DNA from 3 places in the Marinobacter sp. THAF197a genome. Region 2 is predicted to be linked to each of the others. Evidence: predicted binding sites of a transcription regulator. Region 2 holds the regulator's gene; each other region holds the start of a gene.
The links. Region 2 encodes sigma-54, which starts transcription at its own class of promoters, with help from an activator protein. Its sites were predicted from a motif close to ANTGGCATNNANNTTGCTNT; they were not measured.

Region 1: the regulator sigma-54 is predicted to act here: its motif matches at 2,646-2,665, upstream of FIV08_RS05490 (sigma 54-interacting transcriptional regulator).
Region 3: the regulator sigma-54 is predicted to act here: its motif matches at 2,869-2,888, upstream of FIV08_RS08780 (PEP-CTERM sorting domain-containing protein).

The regions. Positions count from the first base shown of each region.
Region 1 is NZ_CP045324.1:1,176,273-1,181,819, forward strand. Features, by position in the region: gene FIV08_RS05485 (sodium-dependent transporter) at 1-270, shown strand, start outside; gene FIV08_RS05490 (sigma 54-interacting transcriptional regulator) at 716-2,614, opposite strand; gene FIV08_RS05495 (ABC transporter substrate-binding protein) at 2,918-4,342, shown strand; gene ntrB (nitrate ABC transporter permease) at 4,345-5,172, shown strand; gene FIV08_RS05505 (ABC transporter ATP-binding protein) at 5,230-5,547, shown strand, end outside.
Region 2 is NZ_CP045324.1:2,860,516-2,866,062, reverse strand. Features, by position in the region: gene mgtE (magnesium transporter) at 1-459, opposite strand, end outside; gene FIV08_RS13305 (HPr family phosphocarrier protein) at 554-823, opposite strand; gene rapZ (RNase adapter RapZ) at 830-1,714, opposite strand; gene ptsN (PTS IIA-like nitrogen regulatory protein PtsN) at 1,755-2,222, opposite strand; gene hpf (ribosome hibernation promoting factor) at 2,321-2,623, opposite strand; gene FIV08_RS13285 (RNA polymerase factor sigma-54) at 2,699-4,234, opposite strand; gene lptB (LPS export ABC transporter ATP-binding protein) at 4,418-5,143, opposite strand; gene lptA (lipopolysaccharide transport periplasmic protein LptA) at 5,151-5,547, opposite strand, start outside.
Region 3 is NZ_CP045324.1:1,886,531-1,892,077, forward strand. Features, by position in the region: gene xrt (exosortase) at 1-221, shown strand, start outside; gene FIV08_RS08770 (PEP-CTERM sorting domain-containing protein) at 391-990, shown strand; gene FIV08_RS08775 (glycosyltransferase) at 937-2,070, opposite strand; gene FIV08_RS08780 (PEP-CTERM sorting domain-containing protein) at 2,138-2,818, opposite strand; gene FIV08_RS08785 (PA14 domain-containing protein) at 2,964-4,928, opposite strand; gene FIV08_RS08790 (tetratricopeptide repeat protein) at 5,049-5,547, opposite strand, start outside.

The sequences.
Region 1 (5,547 bases), 1.7 Mb from region 2:
TTCACACCCCTGGAATGGACCATCGCCGGTGAGCCAGTGCTGGATGTGATCGACCGGGTGGCCGGTGGCAATGTGATTATCTTCTCTGGAGTATTCGGAGCCGCCTTGTTCTGCTGGTTTATACCCCCGCAGCGAATCCGGACCGTTCTGGGCACCGAGAGCCGTTGGTGGGAATGGCGGATTTACCTGGTCGGTCGGTTTCTGCCCGTGCTGGTGCTGCTCTGGATTGTAGTCACCTACGCGCTCAGCCAGCTTGGGTTTGGCTCGTAGTCCACTTGCTGCGGAGGTGGGGGCTGGTTTGGGCTCCTAGCCTGCTGGTTGAGGGGCGGGTACGCGGGGTATGGGGTATTTTTCTTCTGGGAAAAACAACTCGCTTCGCTCAGACATCTTTTTCCCTGCCAGAAAAATACCCCATACCCCCCTACCGACGTGCAACTCAGGAATACCAAGGGCAAAACGCAACGAAAGTGCCCTGAATTAATGACTAGCACTGGACCATATCGCTCGTTTTCGCTTCTAAGCGCAAAAACCAATGCGGTCATCAAGCGGTTACCCGCCAATGCCCGTCGGCGCGGGGTGGTTGTTGGGTTTTTTGCCGGAAAAAGATGTTTGAGCGAAGCGAGTTGTTTTTCCAAAAAAAATCCAACAGCCGCCCCGCAAGCCCGCCCGCACAGCTGGAAGGCTAGGAGCCCAAGCCAGAAACCCAAGCGCAAACCTAAGAAGCCCGAAACTGCCGAGCATCCAACTTGAGCTTGCCCAGGCGGGAGTTGAGGGTCGTCGGTTTGATGCCTAGCAGTGCCGCTGCTCCGTCATCACCGAATATGCGCCCGCCAGTCATTTTCAGCGCCTTGATCAGGTTCTGTTTCTCCAGCTCCTTCAGATCAGCCTCGGTTAACAGCTCACTGTCGTAATGACGCGATGGCGTTGAGTTCGCTGCGGCATGCGCAGAAGGTTCGACACCCGGAAGGTCCAGGTCCAGGCGGCCAACGGCGGTAATCACCTGGCGTTCGATCACGTTTTCCAGTTCCCGAACGTTGCCCGGCCAGTGGTAGGCCTTGAGGGTACTCACATCTCGTTCTGTCAGAACCAGCGGTGGCCGGTTGAACTTCTGACACGCCCGGTTCAGGAACTCCTGGGCCAGCATCGGGATGTCTTCAAGTCTCCTGCGCAGGGGGATGGACTCGATGGGGAAGACGTTGAGGCGAAAATACAGGTCTTCCCGGAAGGTTTTCTCCTGCACCTCCGTTTTTAACTCCCGGTTGGTGGCCGCTATTACCCTTACATCGACGGCGCGAGTCTTGTTCTCACCCACGCGTTCGAACTGCTGATCCTGAAGCACCCGCAACAGCTTGCCCTGCAATTCCAAAGGGATTTCACCCACTTCATCCAGAAACAGGGTGCCGCCGTCGGCCAGTTCGAATCGGCCGATTCTGTCGTTCACGGCGCCAGTGAAGGCGCCTTTGATGTGGCCGAAGAACTCGCTCTCAAACAGGTCTTTTGGAATCGCGGCGCAGTTTACCCGGATCAACGGGCGGTCGCGTCGGGTGCTGGCCTGGTGGATGGCGCGGGCAATCAACTCCTTGCCGGTGCCGGATTCGCCGGTGATCAGAACGTTGGCGTCTGTCGGAGCCACCATGCCGATGCGCCGCACGATGGCCTTGATGGCGTCGCTCTGGCCGAGGATTTCGTGGAAGTGGAACTCCGCGCTGAGTTCTTCCTGTAGGTAGGCATTTTCCATTTCCAGCCGGCGTTTCAGGCTCTCTACTTCTTCCAGTGCTGACTGCAGTTCCTTCTGGGCTTGCAGTCTGGCGGAGATGTCCCGGAACACCACAACCGCACCCACCGGGTGGCCGTTGTCCATGATCGGGGTGCTGGTGTACTCCACCGGAAACCCGGTGCCGTCTTTGCGCCAGAACCAGTCGTCGCCAACGCGCTTGATGCTGCCATCCCGGAAAGCGCCGTAGATGGGGCATTCTTTCAGTGGGAACAGGCTGCCGTCTTCGTGGGAGTGATGCACAACACGGTGTATCACGCGCCCCATGAGTTCATCCATGCGCCAGCCCAGCATGCGCTCGGCGGCGGGATTGGCGAAGGTGGTGCGGCCTTCGGCGTCCACCCCGTAAATGCCTTCGCCAACGGCGTGGAGAATCAGCTGGTTCTCCCGCTCCATATCCTTGAACAGCTCTTCCACTCGTCGCCACTCCAGCAGGCCACCCCGGTGGTAGTGATTGGCTTCGTGGCGTTCGCGCAGGGTTCTCAATTGTCGCCGATCACGCAGGAGCAGTAGCAGGGTTTGCGCTTCTGCCTCGCCCACGCAGGAAGAAGAAATTTCCAGTTCAACCGTGTGGCCATCCCGGTGTTTCAGGTGGAAATCACGGCTCCAGCTGTGGCTGCGGAACAGGGTTTCTTCGGTGAAATTGATCAGCTGGGGCCGCTGGTCAGCAAACAGCTGGGTACATGCCATGTTGGCAATGGATTGTCGGTCGGTGCCGGCCATTCGTGCCATGGCGCTGTTGGCGGAGAGGATCAGGTCCTGGCCCGCATCTACCAGAAGGGCAGCCTCTGGCAGGTGGTTGATCCATTGGTGTGTTTCCATGCGTTCGGGCTGGTTCATGCCGGGCCTCCGCTTGAGTGACGGTAAATGCCAAACAAAGCCTGTGCCAACTACGAAAAATCGAAGCGCTCACTACGATAAATCGTGCATTGCGAAATTTCGTAGTGCACCTGGTTAGCATGAGTTTGTATTAAGCCCCATAAAAACAATGAGGTAGAGGTTTTAATAAAGTTGGCACGAACCCCGCAATAGTCATCTCAGAACGTGCTGTTTGCCAAGGCCAAATCCTGGCCGGGCAGAACCAGAGTCTTAGTTGCACCGCAAGAGTGCAAAAAAACTATCTGAGAGTAGGGAGAGTGCACCATGACAACCAAAAGCCTTGGAAACCCGTTTGACGGCGACCAGTCACTGATCCACGCGAAAACCTGTGGTTGCCCGGAATGCAAGCCTGGTGACGGCCTGCCGTCTGTATCGCTGAACCTTCGTGAGACTGCGGGCGAGCAAGCCACAGGCTCTACGGCCGGGATGGATTCCGAAGCCATGATGGACCGCGCCATCGAAAGCGCCGTGGTGCGTTCGGTGTTCGGTCACAACGATCACAGTCGCCGCAGCTTCATGAAGATGATGGGGGCAGGCACCGCAGCGGCATTGCTGGGCTCTGTGTTCCCCATGGATAAAGCCAAGGCGGCGGTGAAGGAATCTCTGGGCAAGCTGGAAAAAACCAAACTGAACGTTGGCTTTGTGCCGATCACCTGCGCCACGCCCATCATTATGGCCGCTCCGATGGGGTTTTATGAGCGCTATGGCCTGGACGTCACCGTCACCAAAACGGCGGGTTGGGCCGTGGCTCGGGACAAGTCTCTGGCGGGTGAATATGACGCCTCACACATGCTCACTCCCATGCCCCTGGCCATGACCATGGGCGCCGGTTCCACGCCGGAGCCGTTCATCATGCCAGCGGTTGAGAACATCAACGGCCAGGCGATCGTGCTGCACGTGGACCACATGGACAAGCGCGACCCGAAGCAGTGGAAAGGCTTCAAATTCGGGGTGCCGTTCGAGTATTCCATGCACAACTTCCTGTTGCGCTATTACCTGGCTGAAAACGGTATTGATCCGGATAAAGACGTTCAGATCCGGGTGGTTCCGCCACCTGAGATGGTGGCCAACCTGCGCGCCGGCAACCTGGATGGCTACCTGTCACCAGACCCGTTCAACCAGCGAGCGGTATGGGAGAAGGTCGGCTTCATTCATATGCTCACCAAGGATATCTGGGAAGGGCACCCCTGCTGCGCCTTCGCCTGCAGCCAGAAATTTGCCAGCCAGAACCCGAACACCTACGGCGCTTTGTTGCGCGCCATCATCGACGCCACCCAGTACTCCAATGAGCCTGAAAATCGCAAAGAGATCGCCGAGGCCATTGCCCCCCGAAACTACCTGAACCAGCCGGTGCCGGTGATCCAGCAGGTGCTGACCGGCCGATACGCCGATGGCCTGGGCGAGGTGCAGAACGTGCCGGACCGCATCGACTTCGACCCGTTCCCCTGGCACTCCATGGGCGTTTGGATTCTTACCCAGATGAAACGCTGGGGCTACATCGAGGGCGATGTGGATTACAAAGGCATCGCTGAGCAGGTCTACCTGGCGGGTGAAACCGGCAAGCTGATGCGTGAGATGGGTTATACGGCACCCACCGAGACCTACAAAACCCACACCATCATGGGCAAAACCTTCGATCCGGAAACCCCGGAAGAGTATGCCCGCAGCTTTGCCATCGGGAGGATTTGATCATGGCCTCGTTGAATGTGAGGGCAGCACTGCTGTCGGTGTCTTTCCTGATTCTGGCTTTGGGTATGTGGGAAATGGCCACACAGCCCCCGGCCGCTCAGGAAGCCATGTCGGAGTATGAACTGCTGATGGGCGGTGCGGACCAGGAATCCCGTGTGCCGCCACCCACGGCGGTTCTCAAGGTGGCCTGGGCTGAATTGTCCAACCCGTTCTACGACGCGGGTGCCAATGATAAAGGTATCGGCATTCAGTTGGCCTACTCGGTTTACCGGGTGCTGACGGGGTATCTGGCGGCCATGGCGATTGCCCTGCCATTGGGCTTTCTGATTGGCATGTCGCCGCTGATGTACAAGGCGCTCAACCCGTACATTCAGGTGCTTCGGCCCATCTCGCCCCTGGCCTGGATGCCGCTGGCCCTGTTCATTATCCAGGATTCGGATGCGTCGGCCATCTTCGTGATCTTCATCTGTTCCATCTGGCCTATGTTGCTGAACACCGCCTTCGGCGTGGCGAACGTGCGCTCGGACTGGGTCAACGTGGCGCGCACCCACGAGCTCAATCCGTTCAAGACGGCGATTACGGTGATTCTGCCCGCAGCAGCACCAACCATCCTCACCGGTATGCGCATCTCCATCGGCATCGCCTGGCTGGTGATTGTGGCGGCGGAAATGCTCGTGGGCGGCACCGGTATTGGTTACTACGTGTGGAACGAGTGGAACAACCTCGACCTCGCCAGTGTGATCTTCTCCATCCTGATGATCGGGGTGGTGGGCATGCTGCTGGACCTGGCTCTGGGCAAGGCTCAGAAGCTGGTTGAATACAAAGAATGATCGGGCAGGGCGCCACTGAGCTGGCGCCCGCCAGAACCCTCCGACTGGAGAAGTGTTATGAGTAAGTCATTTCTGGAAGTAGATGGATTGTCGAAGGTATACCCGGGCGGGCAGGGCGGTGAGTTGACGGTCTTCGAAGATATCCGATTCGCCCTTCAGAAAGGTGAGTTTGTGTGCATCATCGGCCATTCCGGCTGCGGCAAATCCACCATCCTGAACGTGTTGGCTGGCCTGGATGAGGCCAGTACCGGCAACGTGGTGATGAACGGCAAGGAAGTGAAAGGCCCGGGCCTGGAGCGCGGCGTGGTGTTTCAGAACTACAGCCTGCTGCCCTGGAAAACCGCTCTGAACAACATCATCTTTGGGGTAAAGGCT
Region 2 (5,547 bases):
CGGGCGCACCGTAATGGTGTCCGTATTCATCAGGCCGCCGGCAGTGTCCTCGGGGTAGGAGAGTACTTCCTCTACCCGCTGCCGGTCTTGCTCGTCCATGGTGTCCAGGACCTCCTGGATCACCGTGTCTGGCAGCTGCTGGAGCAGGTCGGCCAGGTCGTCGGATTCAAAATCCTCAATGATATCTGCAAGTTCCTGGGCGTTCAGCTGGCTCAGGAAGTAGGCGCGGATGTCGTCACCGAGATATTGGAGTACTTCCCCTTCCAGTTGTTTATCGACCAGGTTCCACAGCAGGGCGCGTTGGCGGGGAGGGGAAGATTCCAGCAGGTGGGCTATATCGCTGGGGCTCAGGCCGCCATTGAGGATGCGGGCAACCTGCTTGAGCGCACCACTGTCCAGGGCCTCACTGAGGGAGCGAAGGCGCTGGCGGGCCTGACTTTTTTCCAGAATATCGGTCATGAAACCACCTGCGATCAGAAAACTGTCGCATTATAGCGGAGTTAGCGGCCTCAGGTGAGAAAGGATTGTAGGTGAATGACGAACCAGGGTGTGCTCAACCCCCCTCGCCGAAATAATCACCGATCAGTTCTACGAGTGCCTCGATGGCTTCCTGCTCATCAGGGCCATCGGCGACCAGTTCAATATCAGTGCCCTGGCTGGCAGCCAGCATCATCACCTGCATGATGTTCTTGGCATCCACGTCCCGGCCCTTGCCGCGGATTCGTACCTGGCTGTCAAAGCCGGAGGCGGTGGCCACAAGCTTGGCGGTGGCGCGGGCATGCAAGCCCAGTTTATTGATGATGGTGACGGGGCGGCAGATCATGTTGGATCAGATCTCCCCTCGGGCCTGGAGATGGGGAAGTTCAGTATGACGAACCTGCACGTTGTTGTATCGGGTGCGGAAGTGCTGGCCCAGTTGCTCGCAGACATAGACGGAACGGTGCTGGCCACCGGTACAGCCAATAGAAATGGTCATGTAGCTGCGGTTGCTGTCGGCGAACGACGGTAGCCAGGTATCCAGGAAGCGGATCAGGTCGTCCACCATTTGCCCGGTGAGAGGTTCCCGCTCGAGAAACTCGATAACCGGCTGATCGGTACCGACGTATTTGCGCAGGCTGGTATCCCAGTATGGATTGGGCAGGCAGCGCACATCGAAAACGTAATCGGAATCGACCGGTACGCCATGCTTGAAACCGAATGACTGGAACAGCAGTGCAAGCTCCTGATCCTTGCGACCGACCACTCGCTGTTTGACCATGTCGCGCAGTTCATACATCGACATGCCGGTGGTGTTGATGTAAAGGTCTGCCAGTTTTGACAGCGGTTCCAATAGTGCCTTTTCGTTGGTGATGGCTTCTCGGAGGGAGGTACGGTCATCGCTCAGCGGGTGCTTTCGGCGTGTGGCGTGGAACCGCTGCAGCAGGGACTGTTCATCGGCATCCAGAAAGATAATCTCGACAACGACTCCCGCATCGCGAAGCTGGCGATAGATCTGTTCGAAGTTGGCCAGTTCGGCAGACAGGTTGCGGGCGTCGATGCTGACGGCCATTTTCCGGAGCCGCCCCGGCGCTTCCTGTTGTGCCGCTTCCCGGGTCAGCGGGAACAGCAGTCCGATGGGAAGGTTATCAATGCAATAAAAACCCAGATCTTCGAGCACATGCAACGCGGTACTCTTACCGGACCCGGATCGGCCACTGACGATGATCAGTTTCATGATGGACGCTCCTGCCTGCTTCTGTTGGTGCTACTGCTTATCAGGATGCCGCGGTCATGCGCTGGTAAAGGGATGCTGCATCCTGGCACTGGCGAAGCTGTTCACAGAACCCGTTGTCGTTGAATTTCTCGGCCAACTGGCTTAGCAACTCCAGATGTTCACTGGTGGCTTCTTTGGGCACGATCAAGGCAAACACCAAGTCGACCGGCTGATTGTCGATAGCATCGAAGTCGATGCTCTCTTCCAGTGTCATCAGCACGCCGATCACACGGTCCAGCCCCTCCAGCCGGCAATGGGGTATGGCAATACCCTGGCCGATACCGGTGCTGCCAAGCCGCTCGCGAGAAACCAGATTGCTGAAAATCTCGGTGTCGCTGAGGATTTCATCCTGATGATGAATATGCTCTGCGATGGTTTCCAGTACCCGCTTTTTACTGGAGGCTGGCACCCTGCACAGCGTCAGTTCGGGAGCCAGAATGTTGTCGATGGTCAGGGATGTATCGCTCATGGATCGACTGTGATTCCGTAAAAAAAAGGCTGCGGCCGGTATGCCCCGCCGCAGCTCGTATCATTGAAACACCCGGTACGATGGCGCTATGAGCGCGCTCAGCCGTTGCCGTGCATCCGGTCTACGTTCTTTTCTTTGTGCTTGAGGATCTGGCGGTCCAGTTTGTCCACCAGCGAATCAATCGCGGCGTACATATCCTCACTCTCTGCCTTTGCATGGATATCGCCACCGATGACATGCAGGGTGGCTTCAGCCATCTGACGTACCTTCTCAACTTCCAGCGTCACCTGACAGTTACTGATGTGGTCAAAGTGACGCTCCAGCTTCTCGAACTTGGTGTTGACGTAATCCTTCAATGCAGGGGTCAGTTCTACGTGATGGCCTGAAATGTTGAGTTGCATAGGCGTCTCCTGTTGTCATCATGCCGGTGTTGCCACCGGGCTGCGTGTCCGGTGCTTCGTGCACCGGCAAAAACATTAAACCAGTCGTTTGCGCTCGTTTGAAGGAGGGATGTGCATGGCCTCCCGGTATTTGGCAACGGTGCGCCGGGCTACATTGATGCCCTGATCTCCAAGCATGGCTGCAATCTTGCTATCGCTCAACGGCTTTTTTGGAGTTTCTTCTGAAATCAGTTTCTTGATCATCGCACGAATAGCAGTGGAGGAACATTCTCCGCCCTCAGCGGTACTGACGTGGCTGGAGAAAAAGTACTTCAGCTCGAAAATGCCGCGGGGTGTGTGCATATACTTTTGCGTGGTGACCCGTGAAATGGTGGATTCGTGCATTTCCACGGCCTGGGCGATATCCGAGAGGATCAGCGGCTTCATCGCTTCCTCCCCCTGGTCCAGGAAACCCTGTTGGTGCTCAACAATCCGGGTGGCGACTTTCAGTAGCGTTTCATTGCGGCTTTGTAGGCTTTTAATGAACCACTTGGCCTCCTGCAGTTGATCCCGCAGGTAGGTGTTATCAGCACTGCTATCGGCGCGACGGATCAGCGATGCATAGCTGGCGTTGACCCGAATTCTCGGGGCGATCTCCGGGTTGAGCTCAACACGCCACCGGCCCTCGTGTTTTCGGACGATGACGTCTGGTATCACGTAATCCGGCTCCGCTCGGTCCACCACGTCACCCGGGCGGGGGTTGAGGCTGGTAATCAGGGCCAGAACTTCGCGCAGCTGATCTTCTTTGAGTCTGCTGCGGCGCAGCAGTTGCGCGTAATCCCGGTTGCCCAGCAGGTGCAGGAACTGGGTAACCACCAGGCGGGCCTGTCGAAGCCAGGGGGTATCTGGCGGCAACTGGTTGAGCTGAATCAGCAGGCATTCCTGCAGGTCCCGGGCGAACACGCCCGGCGGGTCGAAGTGTTGTAGCCGGTGCAGGACCGCTTCTACCTCGTCCAGTTCAAGGGGGTCTTCTTCGGTTTCGTCCTGCAGGCCGGAATGGATTTCCTCAATTGCTGAGGTCAGGTAACCGCGCTCGTCCACAGCGTCCATCAGGGCGTGGGCGATTGCCTGGTCACGCTCGCTCATGGGGGTCAGATTGAGCTGCCATTCCAGGTGGTCCTGGAGGGTCTCGGCCGGTGAATTGCGGGTTTCGAAATCCGACTCGTTCTCGTCGTCCCCTTTGCTGGCTGGCGCCGGTGCAGACTGGTAGATATCGTCCCAGGCGGTGTCTACGGGCAGGTCGTCGGGGATGTTATCCGGGATGTCGTTTTCGGAAGCCCAGTCCGGGCCATTTTCGTTTTCATCCCAGTCAGAGGCAGCCTCGGTGGCTGGTTCATCGTGGTCGGAATCCCGGTCTTTATGTTCGTCCCGGGTATCGGCATCCGTATCGGGGGTGTCAGACTGATCGTCATCCTCGGAGGTTTCCAGCATGGGGTTGGATTCCAGTGCCTGCTGGATTTCCTGCTGGAGGTCGAGGGTGGAAAGCTGAAGCAGGCGAATGGCCTGTTGCAGCTGGGGCGTCATGGTCAGACTCTGGCCCATCTTAAGCTGTAATGAGGCTTTCATAACCATGGCTCAAGATCCATAAATCAAGGGTGTCCCGGTAGTGACGTTGCCTGCTGTCAGGCAAAAAAATTGTTATACGCTGGTTACTTGCCGCTCACTGTTGTCAGTATAAGCAAGTTCTTTGCCGAGTTTACTTGCTACAGATCATCAAAACAATCAGACCTCGGTCGTCGAGGGGTTTTCTTCCGCTTACAGGTGGAACTCATCACCCAGGTAGACTTCCTTGACCTGCTGATTGGCCAGGATGGCTTCAGCATTGCCGGAGGCGATGATATGGCCGCCGGAGACAATGTAGGCGTTTTCACAAATATCGAGGGTTTCCCGCACGTTGTGATCGGTGATCAGCACACCAATGCCTTTATCTCGCAAATGCCGGATGATGTGTTTGATGTCGCTGACCGAGATGGGGTCTACCCCGGCGAAGGGCTCATCCAGCAGAATAAACGCAGGTTCCATGGCCAGCGCTCTGGCGATTTCGACGCGCCGCCGTTCACCACCGGACAGCGCCATACCCAGGCTGTCCCGGATATGGGTGATGTGAAATTCCTCGAGCAGTTCCTCAAGTTTGGCTTCCCGCTCAGGCCGTTTCATGCCTTTTCGGGTTTCCAGAATGGCCATGATGTTGTCGCGCACGGTAAGTTTGCGGAATACCGAGGCTTCCTGGGGCAGGTAGCCGATGCCTTTGCGTGCCCGGCCATGCATGGGCAGGGGTGTGATGTCCTGGCTGTCAATGGTGATTCGGCCGCGGTCGGAGGGTACAAGCCCGACAATCATGTAAAAACAGGTAGTTTTCCCGGCGCCGTTGGGGCCGAGCAGGCCTACGATTTCTCCGGACCGGATTTCCAGAGACACATCGAGAACCACTTTTTTCTGTTTGTAGCTTTTTGCCAGGTTGCTGGCCCTGAGAACTGCCATCAGTAACCTATTCGTCTGAGGGGTTGCTGGAGCCGCGAGGCTGAATCACCATTTCCACCCGGCCAGAGCTCTCTTCCGAAGGCGTGCCGCCTTCTGCAGTGACCACCCTGCGCACGGTGTCGTATTGGATGACGTCGCCCCGGAACACATTGTTGCCCTGTTCAATCACTGCCTGGCGCTCGAACGTCAGCCGGTTTTCCGCCGCTGACCAGGTGATGGTCCGCGCCCGGGCGTCTGTCATGGCTTCACCTTCCCGTGCCGGCTGGCGATATCGGGCGGGTTCGCCGCTTGCCTCAATCCGGCTTAGACCTTCGGGGCTTCGATACAGTACCACCCGTTCTGCGTTCAGCTGGGTGGCCCCCTGAACCAGTTCAACGTCGCCGGTGTAGATGGCGGTCCCTTCG
Region 3 (5,547 bases), 970 kb from region 2:
ACCTCGCCTATACATACTATGTCGAAGGGATTTGGGAAACTGATGACCTTAAGGCCAAGTTGGCCCAGATTCGGGGATTCGTTAATCCGCGAGAGGATGCGTCTTTGATAATCTATGGTGTTTCTTGCGAAGACTGTAACGGGCTAGAGCGACTGGAAGAATTGATCCTGGGTACATTCAGTCGCGTCGTCGAATCTATAGATCAACATTACGCTCCCTAACGAGAGCTCCCTCGGATCTGGTTTTGTGGTCCAGGAAAGGTCTCATTGGTATATCGAGTCGGAAAACTTTACACGTATTGAGTTTTGAATGGGGCGTTCGGAATAAATTCAGTAAGTTGTAGTCTGGTCTAATATTTGCTGATTAATGAGCCTGACAAGGAGGTGCAGGATGAAACTGTCGACATTAGTGATTTTTGTATTGTTTGGCTTGAGTCCGCTACAGGCTTTAGGGTATATCATCGATTACACGGGAACGATGGAGATGAGCCGAACACCCTGGGGTGATCCAGACCCACTATCTTTAGAAAAGTTCGATGTTCCCTTTGAGGTTGAGGCTGATACAGAAACGCTCAATTTCTTAACTATGAGTATATGGCTTGATGGGATCAAGCTAACTCACCATGTTGAGAACACGGGTCACATAGCGCGATGGGATTATTATCTGAATCAGTGGAATGCTGTTGACGGATTTTATTGGCGATTCGAACATAATGGCGTTAACTATGACCTTGAGTGGCTGTGGGTTGAGATTCCATCTCCGCCCGGCTCCAATCCTATTGAAGAGTTTCATTCGTTCGCTGAAGGGCCATGGTATTTCGGAGTTTATGACTCTGATTACAGCACGTCATACTCGGCCTGGCCAAAAGGGCCTATCCACGGATTGGCCAGACAAATTCCAGAACCGGCCACTTTCATTCTGCTTTCTCTGGGGTTGTTAATCACTGCGATCCAGAGACTGGTGAGAAATTCGCGTGGAGGACCTCACTGACCAGTTGAGGTCTGAGACTTGCGGACTGGGTCCATGGGGAAGGGGGGCAACTAACTCGCTGATAGCTGCTTGGAGGTTTTCAATAAAGGCTTTGTGGTTTGAGGAATACCACTGTTCAGCATTGGCTGAAGTCCGCTCAAGAGTTTCCGGCATTGCGTTTATGGCGGTGTTAATTGTTGCATCAAGGCTTTGTTCTGAAACCATGTACCTGGTTCCTAGCCGGAAGGCTCGGCTATTGTTCGGCTCTGCCAGGTAGCCTCGGCTTCTCTCAATCAGTTCGTTCATTGGTGGTGCATTTGTGGTGATTGTCACACAACCGTTTTCGAGTGCTTCCGCTAATACCTGTCCGTAACCCTCTACTTCAGACGGAAGAATTGCAAATCCTGCTTCCCGCCAAAGTGTTTTCATTTCCTTGTCTGTCAGATTGCTCAGGATCTCGATGTTCTGGTTGGGATAATCAGAGCTATCTATATGTTCTGAAACCACTATTAGCTTTGGCCATTCAGGATGTCGCGACCAGCAAGCCAATACTGCTGAGGTTCCCTTGAATTGACTGTTACCGGCTACATGCAGCGCAAGGCGATAATTTTTGCCGGAAGTACAAGGTTTGGATATCTCGGATCCGCCGGTAAAGCCCAGGTACATCACGTCCGAATGGTATCGCGAAAAGATCTCGGCAGCGTGTTGCGTCTTGCAAAGAATTCGGTCAACACTCGGGAGGTATGGTAGTAGGGATTCAACAAACCACTCCTGATTTGGAATCAGCCAATGCCTTTTACCCCGGCGTAGTTGAGACACTCGAGGGTTTTGAAGGTGGATTACCAAGTCTGATTTTGATTGTCCTGATACTGATCTGGCGATACCGTTTTTTAAAGCATAGTAAAGGCGCCCAACGGGTTCAGGTAGATATTTACTAAGTAATCGGTATCGATAATGTGATAGTTGGTTTTGCCATTCTGGTGTTGGTGGTAATGGCTCTATTTGGCAATTATGCCCAAGAGAATTAAGTGCAGACTCAAGGATAAGCGCATCCTTTCTTAACCCGCGCCCACTGCTAGCATAAACGATGAGGATGTCCATGGGTCACCACCAGAAAGAGAAAAGCCCTGCAAAGGCAGGGCTTTAAAGCGTAGCACAGAGTTGCATGTCAGGCTTTTTTACGACCCTTCATACGCACTGCGATACCGGCTAGGCCGAGGCCCAACAGAGCCAGGGTGCCGGGCTCAGGGACTTTTGAGGCGCGAACGGCAATAACCATGTCATCGTGGTTATCATCGCCACTCCAGCCATCATCGAAACTGATAAGGAAGTAGTCATCTTCTACGTAAAAGAGGTTGAAGTTGACAGAGGTGTTTGGATTTACCGGTACGTTCAGTTGACTGCCATTGGTTCCATCATTGACCACCTCAACGTTGTTTCCATTGATAAAGCTGAACGTTAGTAATTCGTTTAAGCCACCAGTGAATATAGTGCTAAACGTATCGTCTGGAGTGCTGTTGGTATCGAATACCAAGGTGTTACCCCAGTAGAACTGGTTGTTATCTGAAGCCTCTTTACCCAGATAAGTAAATGTCAGTTTGAATGGGTCTGAAGAGGTCGATACGAGGTTGTGCCCGAACAACACTGAGTCACCAACGCTATATAACGGGGCGTCAGCAGTCCAGGTGCCGGCAACGCGGGTTGCGTAATCGTTATCGCCGGGTACGGTTTGCTCGGCGGCTGCGCCGGGGGCATTTCCGTTGGCAACGGCGTCAATGTAGGCTGCCTGTGCGAAACCGGAAAAACCAACTGCGGCTGCCAGTGCGATGCCTTGTGTAAGTTTGTTCATTTGAGTCACTCCTCCAGTGAGTGGTCGAATTTTTACAACACCCTTTAACCAAAGCAGATAGCGTGCCAGATTTTAAACCATTGATTTTAAAGAATTAATTCTTTCTTTAATCTGGGCGATGTAAATTAATTCGACGATCTCTCTTTTACTGCACACTGTACTGAACTGGATCTGACGGTTCGCTACTCAGTCCGTTGGTGTCAATCACCCTTATAGTGAAGTACCAATCTCCCGAGGAGAGCCCTTCTATCCTTGCTTCAGTTGTGCCCGCTGGAACCTCCAGGATCTGGGGCATGTTTGTTGGCGCTTGGCCGTAGTTGATCAAATACCCGGAGATTTCGCTGAGTGAGATACTGCTGCCGTCTACGCGTGTAAGGGGCGGAGTCCAGGATAGCGTGACACTGCCCGCGCTGGCGCCATTATCAGATGGTTCGCTGGTTACCGGCGCATCCGGTTCAGATACGGTCTCAAGTGTGTACGGGTGAAGTCCTGACTGGTAAGCCTGCAACACGGTAATACCGCTGTCATTAAAGACTTGATCGGCGACAGGTTGTAGCAGCGGTAAGCCGTATCGGAGCTTGTACAGGTCGTCTATGCCGTCGTTGAGTGAGCTGTCGCTGGAGGGGCTATCAAGAGAGAGGGCTTGCACCACGTTTTCCGGGTTAAGGTTTTGCCCGGTCGCTGTATCGGATATCACCAGACTTGCAGAGGCGTCCCATCCTGATTCGAAATATTCCATAGTTACCGCTACGGGAATCTCGGCCGGGAGGCTGGCTGTACTGGTATAGGTGGTGGCGGATTGGTTTTTCCACTGATTGATGACCAGGTTGCCATCAAGGAAAAGGCCAACACCGTCATCCGTTCTTGTGGCAAACGTGTATTCGCGCGTGCCTTCCGTGTGCGGTGGAGTAAACCAGCCCTGCCACCGAATACTGAAATTATTATTGGGCATATTGGCAGACGGGCTGCCACTTCCCCAGTTGAAATTAATGGCAGTGTCTCGCTGAGTGTAAACAAAGCTGTCAAAGTTTACGCCTGTGAAATACTGGCCAACGTATCCTGGCTGGTAGGTTGCTTCAGGTGCAGGGAAATCCTCAGGATCCAGTGGGTTTGTGCCCGCCAGGTATTCCTCGAGTACAGAGTATCCGTCTCCATCCAGGTCTCGCGAGGCATCGGTTGGGTCTGTGGGATCAAGGCCGTAAGCGTATTCGTAACCATCGGGAATGCCATCGCCGTCGGTATCTGCAAGGTTGGGATCTGTGCGCGCCCAGAATTCATCCAGTGCTGTAAGCAGGTCTCCGTCGGTATCTGACATCGCATCCGTCGGGTCTGTCGGGTCCAGGCCATAATAGATTTCCCAGTTGTCGTAGAGGCCATCACCATCTTCATCCAGCGGTGGATATTGGGCGTTATACGACAAGCCCTTCTCACCATCGAAAAATCCGATACGGTAGCCGAGTTCATAGGCTTCTTCGGTGGTCAGGTCCGGTTGGGTGCCCGGGGTTGTCTGCGCAAAACTATGCAGGAAAGGACCATCGATCACCTGTTGATTCAGCCCGGGCCCGGACCAGGCCACGGTAAAGTGGTCATCCCAGCCGCCTTCTTTGTGTCTCAGCTCGAAGTAGTATTTTTGCCCGGCCTCAAGGTAATGAATGCCCGAAGTTTGTGAGCTGTAGCGGGTGAAGTTATCGAGGGGGGTCGCCATGGTTGAGGCGATTCGAACGATATCTTCCGGAGACTGTGAAGGGGAGAGCCAGAGTTGAGTTTCGTCGTCACCTGCAATGTAGAAGGTGTATTCACCCGTTGCGGGCGGTTCCACATAGCCACGGATCAGGGTGCCGTAATTGTTAGCCCGGCTCGCTGCGCGCCTTAATTGATTCAGTTCGGTGATTTCATCAGGTGAGTCCGGAAATTTTTCGGCATCTACCATGCTTTGAACGTTGGTGCCTGATATGCCATCAAAGTACCAGACGTCGACTTTTCCCGGTTCGCTGACTTCTGGAATGGCAGCAGTGGGCGGTAGTTTTTCAATGTCCCGAAACTGCCAACTCTGGCAACCACCGAGAAAAACCACCACCACACCGAGGCCGAGAATCTTCTTGGCAGCCATAACTCACCTTCCTTGCGCAACGATACATTGTGTAAAGTATTGTTGCAGTGTGTTAGGGCTGCCACCGAGTCTTAGGAACGTTTCGCTATCTGCCTACCGCGCTTATAGCGTTAACCTCTGTCAGGCCTCGTTATCCAGCTTGGTCAGAATTCGCCTGGCGTCGTCATCCCTGCCGGCTGCCCTGTAGGCCTCCACCAGATGCATGGCAATTTCGCGGGAGCCTGGGTCCAGCTCGTGCGCTTTCTCAAGCACGACAAGGCTTTGTTGTTGCTCACCGGATTCAAACAGTATCCAGCCATAGGTATCCGCCACCGCTGCGCTGTCGGGGACCAGTTCGTAGGCTTTCCTGGCAGTGTCCAGGGCCCGATTATCACCCGTTTCGTAATACAACCATGCCAGGTTGTTAAGGGCTACCGCATTGGTCGGGCTGAGCGATACCAGCTGTTCGTAACTCGCCTTGGCTTTGTCTTGTTGGCCCGTCTGCTGATGTGCCATGGCCAGGCTGAGCATGATTCTGGTGTTGTTCGGGAACTGCTCCATGGCGCGTTCAAGAGATTCCAGTGCCGCGGTGGGTTGGCCTGCACTACTGAGTGCTCTGGCTCGGGCAACTTGCAGCTCT